DNA from 2 places in the Pararhizobium sp. LjRoot238 genome. Region 2 is predicted to be linked to the other one. Evidence: riboswitches for the same ligand, from Rfam matches in the RefSeq annotation. Region 2 holds a riboswitch; the other holds the start of a gene.

What was found. A riboswitch is a leader RNA that binds a small molecule or an ion and turns the genes downstream of it on or off. The one in region 2 is predicted to bind cobalamin.
Region 1: it holds a riboswitch for cobalamin, as region 2 does, so the genes downstream of both, bluB (5,6-dimethylbenzimidazole synthase) here and ACSQ3F_RS13695 (CbtB domain-containing protein) in region 2, are expected to answer to the same signal.

What each region holds. Positions count from the first base shown of each region.
Region 1 covers NZ_CAXUPP020000001.1:3,272,366-3,277,030, reverse strand. The annotation lists gene ACSQ3F_RS15900 (acyl-homoserine-lactone synthase) at 1-154, shown strand, start outside; gene ACSQ3F_RS15895 (DUF2865 domain-containing protein) at 395-1,420, shown strand; gene bluB (5,6-dimethylbenzimidazole synthase) at 1,430-2,122, opposite strand; cobalamin riboswitch at 2,167-2,379, opposite strand; gene ACSQ3F_RS15885 (SDR family oxidoreductase) at 2,420-3,241, opposite strand; gene ACSQ3F_RS15880 (phytanoyl-CoA dioxygenase family protein) at 3,329-4,522, opposite strand; gene ACSQ3F_RS15875 (LacI family DNA-binding transcriptional regulator) at 4,627-4,665, shown strand, end outside.
Region 2 covers NZ_CAXUPP020000001.1:2,811,486-2,816,150, reverse strand. The annotation lists gene ACSQ3F_RS13700 (bifunctional diguanylate cyclase/phosphodiesterase) at 1-1,372, opposite strand, end outside; cobalamin riboswitch at 1,639-1,900, shown strand; gene ACSQ3F_RS13695 (CbtB domain-containing protein) at 1,948-2,124, shown strand; gene ACSQ3F_RS13690 (CbtA family protein) at 2,318-3,094, shown strand; gene ACSQ3F_RS13685 ((2Fe-2S)-binding protein) at 3,112-3,969, opposite strand; gene ACSQ3F_RS13680 (glucoamylase family protein) at 4,005-4,665, opposite strand, start outside.

The DNA of each region.
Region 1 (4,665 bases), 460 kb from region 2:
CATCGGCGAACCGCAGCGCATCGGTTCGGTCTATGCGGTCGCCGTCGCCTGGGAAGTAACGACCGAACTGCTGGAAACGATGAAAGCCGTCGCTCAAATCGGCGGACCGGTCCTGGAAACGCCGATGTCGCTCGAAACCGCCCGCGCCGCCTAACGTCGGCTTCCGGAGGGCCGCGACCGCGGCTCTCCGGCCACATCGGTGGAATTTCCCGGGCTCGCGTTAACGCTGGCAAGCGGACTGCGTTGCGCCTCTTTCGAATGGCGGTATGATAGGCACATGGCTTGGAGCGCGGCAATAATCCGCCACGCCCGATAGAGTGCCGGTTCGCTCAGACGAGAGAAAACATTGATTTTCCGTTCGGTTCGCTTCGCGGCGCTTATCGCTCCGCTTCTCATGGTCATGACGGCCACTGCCGACGCCGCGACGGTGTGCGAACGGCTGAGTGCGCGCCTGTCGAACCTGCCGAAGATCGTCGCCTCCAACGCCAATCTGCGCGACTACACCGGCGCAATCGCACGGCAGAACCTTGATCTGCGCAGGGCGCGCGCCGACCGGCGGCGCCTGGGATGCAGTTCCGGCAGCGTCATCATCGTCGGCGATCCGAACGAGCAGGCCTGCGCGGCCCTCGACAGCGAAATCTCGCAGATGGAAATCAAACTCGAAACGCTGAAGACCCGCCGCGAATATCTTGTCTCCGGTGGCGACAGCGAAATCAGCCGCCGCCGGATCATGGCCGCTCTCTACGTCAATCGCTGCGCCGAGGAGGAGGAGGAGATCCTGCGGGCCGCGGCCGAAGAGCCGGAAACGCATCGCAACATCCTGAAGGATCTGCCGCCGATCAGCGAAAGCGAGCCGGCCTTGCGCGGCAGTGCCGATGTATCCGATTTCACCCTGCCGGGCGCTGACTATGGCGGCAGCCTGCGTACGCTGTGCGTCCGCACCTGCGACGGTGCCTTCTTCCCGATCTCGTCCAGCGCTACGCCCGCCGATTTCCAGCGCGATGCCGAGGCTTGCCAACGCCGATGCCCGGGTGCGGAAACGGCGCTCTATTACCATGCGCTTGCGACCGAAGAGACCGATCAGATGGTCTCGGCCTCCACAGGCGAGCCCTATATAGAACTGCCCACGGCTTTCGCCTATAAGACGCGTGACCGCAGCCAGCCCGGCCAATGCGGTTGTGCGCCTGCCCGCCAGACCGCCACGAACCAGAGTACGCCGGACGATGGCAGCGGCATTCTTGAGATCAAACCGCGCAAGGCCGACAAGACGCAGGCAAAGACTGCCGTTGCAGACCGCCCCTACGATCCGCAGAACAGCAAGGTGCGCGTTGTCGGACCGAGCTTCCTGCCCTCTCAGGAATCGTCGATCGACCTGAAACATCCGACAGGCCCCGGATACCAGCAGCAACAGACCAATTGATCAATGTCTCTAGCTCGCCGGCTTGACACCCCAGGCGTCAGCAAAGACCAGTTCATCGAGCGCCAGTCGCTGCCGCCAGCCTTTGACGGCCAGTTCGGGTTCCGCATAGAGCTGATCGACGTAGCCAAGGCAAAGCCAGGCGATGATCTCGATGTGATCGGGTATGCCGAGAACTGCCTTGACGTCGCGCTCGTGGAAAATGCTCACCCAGCCGACGCCGACGCCTTCCGCCCGCGCGGCAAGCCACAAGTTCTGCACGGCGCAGACCGTCGAAAACGCATCCATACGCGGATTGTGCGTCCGGCCGAGAACGACCTTGCCGGCGCGGGTCGGATCGCAGGTGATGCAGAGGCTCACCGGCGCCTTGCGGATGCCTTCCAGTTTAAGCGAGCGATACGTATCGCGCGCGGCGCCATCGAACATCAGCGCCGCCTCCTCGTTGGCCTGCTGAAAGGCTTCGAACACCTTTTGGCGCCGGTCTTCGTCCCGCACGACAATGAAATTCCACGGCTGCATGAAACCGACGGAGGGCGCGCTGTGGGCGGCGGCGAGAAGCCGTGCGACCAGTTCGTCCGGCAGAGGCGTTGGAAGGAACTGATCCCGCACGTCGCGGCGGGTCTCGATGGCGCGGTAGACGGCGGCGCGCTCGTCCGGTGAAAATGCTTCCGCCCTGACAAGGCGGTCTTGCGGTTCCGTTTGCATCGTTTGATCCCCAACAATGCGAAACCTCCCGCCGTCCGCGCGGGGCTGGTCTATCTCGTCAGGCCGGTCTTCTGACTGCGGATCAACCGGCCTTGCCGCCTTCCCAAATCACATGAGGACTCAGTGGCAGAATTCTGAAAATACTCAGAAATTCATTAAAGCAAAGCCGTCCCCGTCACAGCGTTGGGCACGTCCCGGATTTTCACCGGATTCCCGATTCTCCCGCTTTCGCGGGCACCTGAACCAAACCGATAAAGGCACAGCGGGCCGCCGAATGCAAGCGGCCCGCCTGTTCTCTTACAGGGCAGTGACCGGATGCGGAGAACCGTCATAGGCGCCCCAGATCGACTGGTCGAAGCAGATGACCGATCCCGTCATAAGGCCGGATTCCGCCGACGAAAGATAGGCACAGGCGCGTGCCACCTCGGCCGGATCAACCAACCGGCCGAACGGCTGGCTCGCTGCCGCCTCCTCCAGCCAGTCGCTCGCGGCGCCATGAAACTCGCGCTGGATGCGATCCTCACCTTCCGACGCCATCCAGCCGATGTTGAGCCCGTTGACGCGGATGCGGTTGCGCAGCACCGCATAGGCCGTGTTCTTGGTCAGCGTTTCCAGCGCACCCTTGGAGGCGCAATAGGCTGAGATGAACGGCTGCCCGGCCTTGGCCGACATCGAGCCGATATTGACGATCGTCCCCTCTGTCTTTTCCCGGCGCATCACCTTGATCGCCTCCTGCATCAGGAAGAACGGCGCGCGCACGTTGACGGCGAACATGCGGTCGAACAACTCCGGTGTTGTATCGAGGATGGTGCCGCGATCGGTAATCGCAGCCGCATTCACCAGCGCATCGACACGGCCGAACTGTGCGTCACAGGCCGCGACCACCTTGCGCGCGTCCTCCACCTCTCCGAGATCGGCCTGTACGTACACCACCTTGGTCCCCGCGGCCTTACCGATCTCGGCCGCCTTGACCTCCCCTTTCGCGGCATTGCGACCACAGATGACGATGCCAGCGGCACCCCGTTCGGCAAACAGCGCCGCGATCGTCGCTCCCAATCCTTGCGTACCGCCGGTCACAATCGCGATCTTGCCGTCAAGGCGGCCATAATCGTTGCTCATTCCGTTTCCTCCATTTTAGACATTGATGACACCGAAAACTTCCGCCCGGAAACCGGACGGAAGTTTTAAAGATTTGGCGTGCTGACGTCAGCTCAGTTTCTTCTCCGCCTGTGCCGCAAGTGCTTCGGCGAAAGCCTCCGCCTCCCATCCGCCAGCCAGCGCCTCATGCATCAACTGCGCCTGCGTCTTCGGCGCCAGGCCGCCGAGCGGCGGATCGCGGTCCAGGTTGGTGGGGAAGGAATAGCCTTCCGCGCAGGACGCGATCGCATTGGCCGCCTGCGCATCAGATAGCCGTCCATCGTCCAGCATGGCTCTCAGGGCCGGATAGAGCGTTGCACTCATCCGCTCGCGGTTGACCGTCTCCATCGCCCGGCCGAAGGCGGACGAAACCTGCAGCAGATTGGCGACACGCTTGATGCCGGCCGAACGATTGGTGCCGGCAGCGTGGAAAAGCGCCGGGTTGAAGAACACCAGATCGCCCTTGGACAGCGGCAGTTGCACGTGGTTCCGATCAAAATAGTCGCGAAATTCCTGTCGTTTCAGTGCCAGATAGCCCGGCACATAGGTCTGGCTGTAGGGCAGAAACAGCGTCGGCCCGCTTTCGAGCGGCATATCGCAATGGGCAACCGCCCCCTGCAAGGTGAGCACCGGCGACAGCCGATGCACATGGGCAGGAAACTGCTCGATCACGGCTGATGTCTGGAAGCCGAGATGATAGTCGCGATGCGCCGATTGCGCCGCACCGCCCGGATTGACCCGGTTGACCTGCGCCGTCATCTGGTAGCTCGGCCCGAGCCAGGCCTCGCTGACCAGCGCGATCAGCATGTTGCCGTAATAGGTCGCGAAATTCTCCGGATCCTTCAGGCAGTGCTTCTCCAGCGAATTCCAGATGCGGTCGTTGGCGCCGGGCTTGGCAAAATGGTCACCGCCGCCGGTATTGGTGCGATTCTGCTCGTTGATGATCTCGTCGAAGACATCGCTTGCCGCATCGATGACGTCCGTATTCTCGAAAGCCTGCTTCAGGACGATGACGCCCGGCCCGGTCGCGAAAGCCTCGCAGATCTCTGCAAGCACCGCCCGGCGTCCATCGTGTGTCGCGGCTGTCTTCAGAACACTGGCGCCGTCATAGATCAGCACGTTCTTCTCGACACTTGCCGCATGTGGATAGTCACTGAGCTGCGTCGTCCGCTCCACCTCGGCGCGGAAATCCTCCAGATCGCAGGCGGCTTCGGTCAGCCAGACCCGGTCGGCGCGCTGCCTCAGAACATTGTCGGTCTTCATCCTTTTTCCTCCCGTCGGATGCCGTTCGATGGTTCGACTATACGCGGCGGAAAAATCTGATATAGAGCAGGAATCCATCAAAAACCCATCAGAACGGAATCTCGATGGCGCATGAGTTTCTGGTCAAGGATATTGCCTTCCAG
Region 2 (4,665 bases):
GAAAGATCGTCTCCAGCAACTCGAATGACAGCGTATCCGCCTCGACGTCCAGTTGCTGCAAGTCGTCAATCAAAAGCGGATCGGACAGCCGCGCCGCCGAGACATTCACCGCGATCCGTGGAACGAGCACGCCCTGCCGCATCCAGGCGCGCCGGTCTTTCAACGCCGCTTTCAGAATTGCAGCATCCAGGTCGTCCAGCATGCCAAGATTTCCCGCGACGGTGAGGAATTCACCCGGCAACAGAAGCCCGCGTTTCGGATGGCGCCAGCGCGCCAAAGCCTCCAAGCCGACGATACGGCGCGTGCGCGCATCGACCTGCGCCTGGTAAAAGGGAACAAACTCTCCCTTTTCCAGGCCGCGCGCAAATTGCTTGGCAACGCGGCGCTCGTTGTTGAGCTGCGCCTTGAGTTGCGCCGAGAACACCTCCACCCTGCCCCGGCCAAGTTTCTTGGCGCGATGAAGGGCGATATCGGCTTCGGCCAGCAGATTGGCGATGTTTCTACCGCTGGCGGACGCCAGGCCGATCGACGCACCGGTGCGCAGCACTTCGTCATTGTGCCATATCGATTGCTTCAGCTGCTGGGCCAGCCGCTCGGCGACCGTCTTCAAATCTTCGATGGAGTCGAAATTGGCGATCAGAACCGCAAATTCGTCGCCGCCTATGCGGGTGACGAAGGCGCTATTTGGCAATGCGGCGACAATCCGGCTGGCCGCGGATTTCAGCACATTGTCACCCACGGAGTGACCGGCCGTGTCGTTGATCTGCTTGAACCGGTCGAGACCGATGTAGAGGATCGCCAACTTGTCGAGCCCCGCATCCTCTGAAAGTTCGGCCAATCGGCGATCGAAGAAGCGGCGGTTCGGTAGCCCGGTCAGGTAGTCGTGTTCGGCCGCATGTTCGATCCGCCGGGCGCTCGCCTCGAGAGCAACTGCGCGCTTTTCGGCAATGGCTTTCTGGCGCTGCAGTTCCCGATTGAGCAGCACGTCCGCCGTCACGTCCCATTCGACGCCGATGAACGTGATATTTCCGTCCTGCTCGAAGCAATGCGCCCTCGACCGGAGATATCGAAGTTTGCCGTTTGGCAGAACAATACGATACTCCGACGAATAGATGCCCTTGCCTTTGATGGCATCGGCGAAATCCGCCTCTGCCTGCTCCCGGTCATCAGGATGGATCGCCTTGGCCCACACCGCCGCCTTGACGCGCTTGTTTGTCTTGCCGGTTCCATAGAGCCGGTGCATCTGCTTATCCCAGACGACTTCATCCGTCTGCGTATCGTGTTCCCATACGCCGATCCGGGAGGCATCGAGCGCGAGCTCCAGCCTCCGAAGAATATTCTGAAATTCCTGTTCGGACCTCGCCGTTTTCATTGTTTTCTCTGTGAATGATTCTTCGCAAATAGACGCGCGCGGTATTCTGCCGCAAGGTTCCTAAAGAACTATTTCCTTCGCAAAACGCGAAATGTAACCAGAAATACAAGCAACCATTCAGTGTTATTTAAAGTAGACGGCCTCGACCGGCGCACTTTGCTCCCCAATTCAGAAGGATAGACCTACGAGCGAACTTCGGCAATCGCGACGGCAAAGCGGCATCGCGGGTCGCATCGTCGAATTGACATGAGCCAGGGGACATCATAATCATCGTCGGATCAATTGGTTCCTTGGAAGCGAACGCTTCCGGGGAGTAAATGGGAACGTGACGGATGGACCCATGCTGGGCATCTCAATCACGGCCGACCCCGCGACTGTAGAGCGGTCAGAGTTTGTCATGCCGGTCGATCCGGCAAAAGCCACTGCGGCGCGGGCCTTGGCCCGCACCTTGGGAAGGCGAGACAGGCTCACTGGTGCCAAGCACCTGACGCCGCGAGCCAGGAAACCTGCCGGTTGATGAAGGGCATGGTGCCCAATTGGTGGGAAATTTCCCACGCGCCATCACGGAGGTTGTCATGGCTACGTCTACAGTTTCGAGCATTCCGCTCTCCCTCAACGACCGCATCACCGCCGGTATCCTCGCCCTTCTGATCGGCGGGTTCCTGGTTTTCGGCGCCGGTCTCGCCAATTCCGCCGTGCTGCACGATACCGCGCACGACGTTCGCCACTCCTACGGTTTCCCCTGCCATTGATCGGCTGATGTGGGAAGCTGCGCGCTTTTCGCATTCGATCCGACAGCAGAACGCGGGTTTCGATGAAACCACGCTTCGACGGTTCATGCGCCCGTGCTGCGGCACCGGGCGGCATTTGCCGTGGGGATTTCAAACACAGCAAGCCGGAGAGGGCTGACGCGCAGCCGCTCCGCTTGAACCTGGGAGTATCGAAATGATTGTCAAAACGCTTCTGGCCGCGTTGGTGGCTGGACTGATTGCGGGTGTCTTTACGACGGTGGCGCAGACTGCGCGGGTCGTTCCGATCATCCTTCACGCCGAAGAATATGAAGGCAAGGAGCCTGCCGCGGAACAGCCCGCCGGCACCGAGGATCAACAGCAACAGCATTCGTCACTGGAGAAGACATCCGCGATCGGCGAACTACTTGCGGCATTTTCTCCGATCACGCCGGCTTACGCCCATGAGGGCGAGCATGAAGACGAAGGCGGCATCATGTTTGGCATGAGCCGGTTTTCAGGAACCTTGCTCGCCAATCTCGTAACCGGCACAGGTTTCAGCCTGTTGCTGACCGGTATCAGCTTGCTGATCGGCTATCCAATCACGCTTCGCAACGGCGTCCTCTGGGGCGCTTGCGGTTGGCTGGCGGTCCACATGCTACCCGCAATCGGACTGCCGCCGGAATTGCCCGGCTTTCCGGCGGCCGACCTGCACGACCGGCAGATATGGTGGATGGCGACGGTCTTGCTCTCCGGAGCAGGCCTGTATCTGCTTGCGCTGCGCCCCGAAATCGTCGCGAAAATCGCCGGCCTTGTGGCGATCGCCGCGCCGCATATCTACGGCGCGCCGCAGCCTGCGGATATTTCGAGCCCGGTTCCGGCCGTTCTCGGCGCCGAATTCGCCGTTGCCGCGCTGGCGACCGCCCTTGCCTCGTGGATCGTGCTCGGCCTTGTCTCGGGTTATTTCAACGAGCGCTTCCTGAAATCTGCATAACGAACCAGCTTGCAACATCAGCCGCCTGCGCGTTCGAGATGAGTGCGCAGGCGGCTTTTTTGTGTCTCCTCGTCGAGAAGCACGCAGACATCGCAAAAGGTCCCGCCATCCGTTCGGTAATACAGGCAGCAGCCGCTTCGCAGGCGAAAAATGCGCTCGACTGGCACGCCACTCACGATCGAGGCGATCTTTTGATAGCGCAATGCGCTTGAACAGAGCGGCGAGCCTTCCGTGTTGACGATAGCGAGCGCCGAAGCCATCGCTCGCTCCTCTTGCGCCGATGCCGCGCCGATTTCGAGAAACGCGCCGGCAATGCCGTCGGCAGCCAGCCGCCATTGCGCAACCGACGACAAACCGGTACGGGCCTTCACCGTTTCGACGACCGGCGCAAGGCTGGCAACGAAGCTGCCGTGAAACAGGGATGCACTGTCACGGCCTTGGCGAAACTTGCGAAAGCGAAAATGAAAGCGGCGGGCATCGGATGGGCAGACCAGCGTAATCTCGCCCGCGTTTTTCGGAGCATACGGTTCAAAACGGATAGCGAGGCTTCCCGGATCGAGATCCGGCACCAGCCCGGTCCTCAGATAGAGGGCACCGGCAGCGATGCTGAGTTGGTGGCTGCAGAAGGCGACCAGATGAGCGCCCTTCGTGCGGTCATCCATTCCTGCCGCAAACCGGCCTTGATAGTCCAAGAGATCGGCGATCTCGGCACTGTCTTTGCGCCATATGTCAGTCACCAACGAAAAATCCGCGTCGTCGCCGGCAAGTGAGGCGGCAACCTGCGGAAATCGCTGCGCCTGCCAGGCCATGGCCGCTTGCGCATCCTCTTTCCAGGGAGAGGCCGGCCAACCGTCGGTATCTGGGTTCTCGTCCAAAGGGCGCCTCTTTCTATGCAGGCAGCCCGTTTATCTCAAAGCCAACCGCCGGAGAAGCCCGCTCTTTTCAAGCCGCGCCGGATGGCCGGCGATTCGCGCATCAGGTTCCAGATGAGGCCGGTGCGATGATTTTCAATCATCATCAACAGGATGCCCTGGTCAAGACCGACGCTGCGATTGTTGAGCCATCCTTCGGCCGCCTTGCCGGGAACGCTCGGATTGAAGCTGCCGAGAAACCGTCCCTCTTCGATGACCCCGGGATAGGTCGAGACGACATGGCGTGTCGCCGAGATCGCGGCCTCCGGCTCAAATGGCAGGCAGGCGAGCGGCGCCCATGGCGCGATCGTGCCGTCATCCGGTCCGAGTGGCGCACCGCGCGCCGCATAGCCGGAAAAATGCTGGTGGCGGCCATCCTGCAGACGGCGCGGCCGCAAAGGCCCGTCGCAGGATGTCAGTCCCCACATATCGGCACCATAACCGGCAAAACCGCCGGGATTGCTGATCGCATAATCGCGCTGCACGGCAATCGCCCGGCAGGTGTTTTCGAAATAATCTGTGTCTTTCGCCGCGACGGCCGCGTCGCGAATGCCGCGGAAATCGATCCAGGCATGCGAAAAAAGATGAATGAACAGCGGTCCGGCATAGAGAAACGGCTTTCCCTTCACCGTCATCCAGTCGAATTTCCCGGTAAAGGCA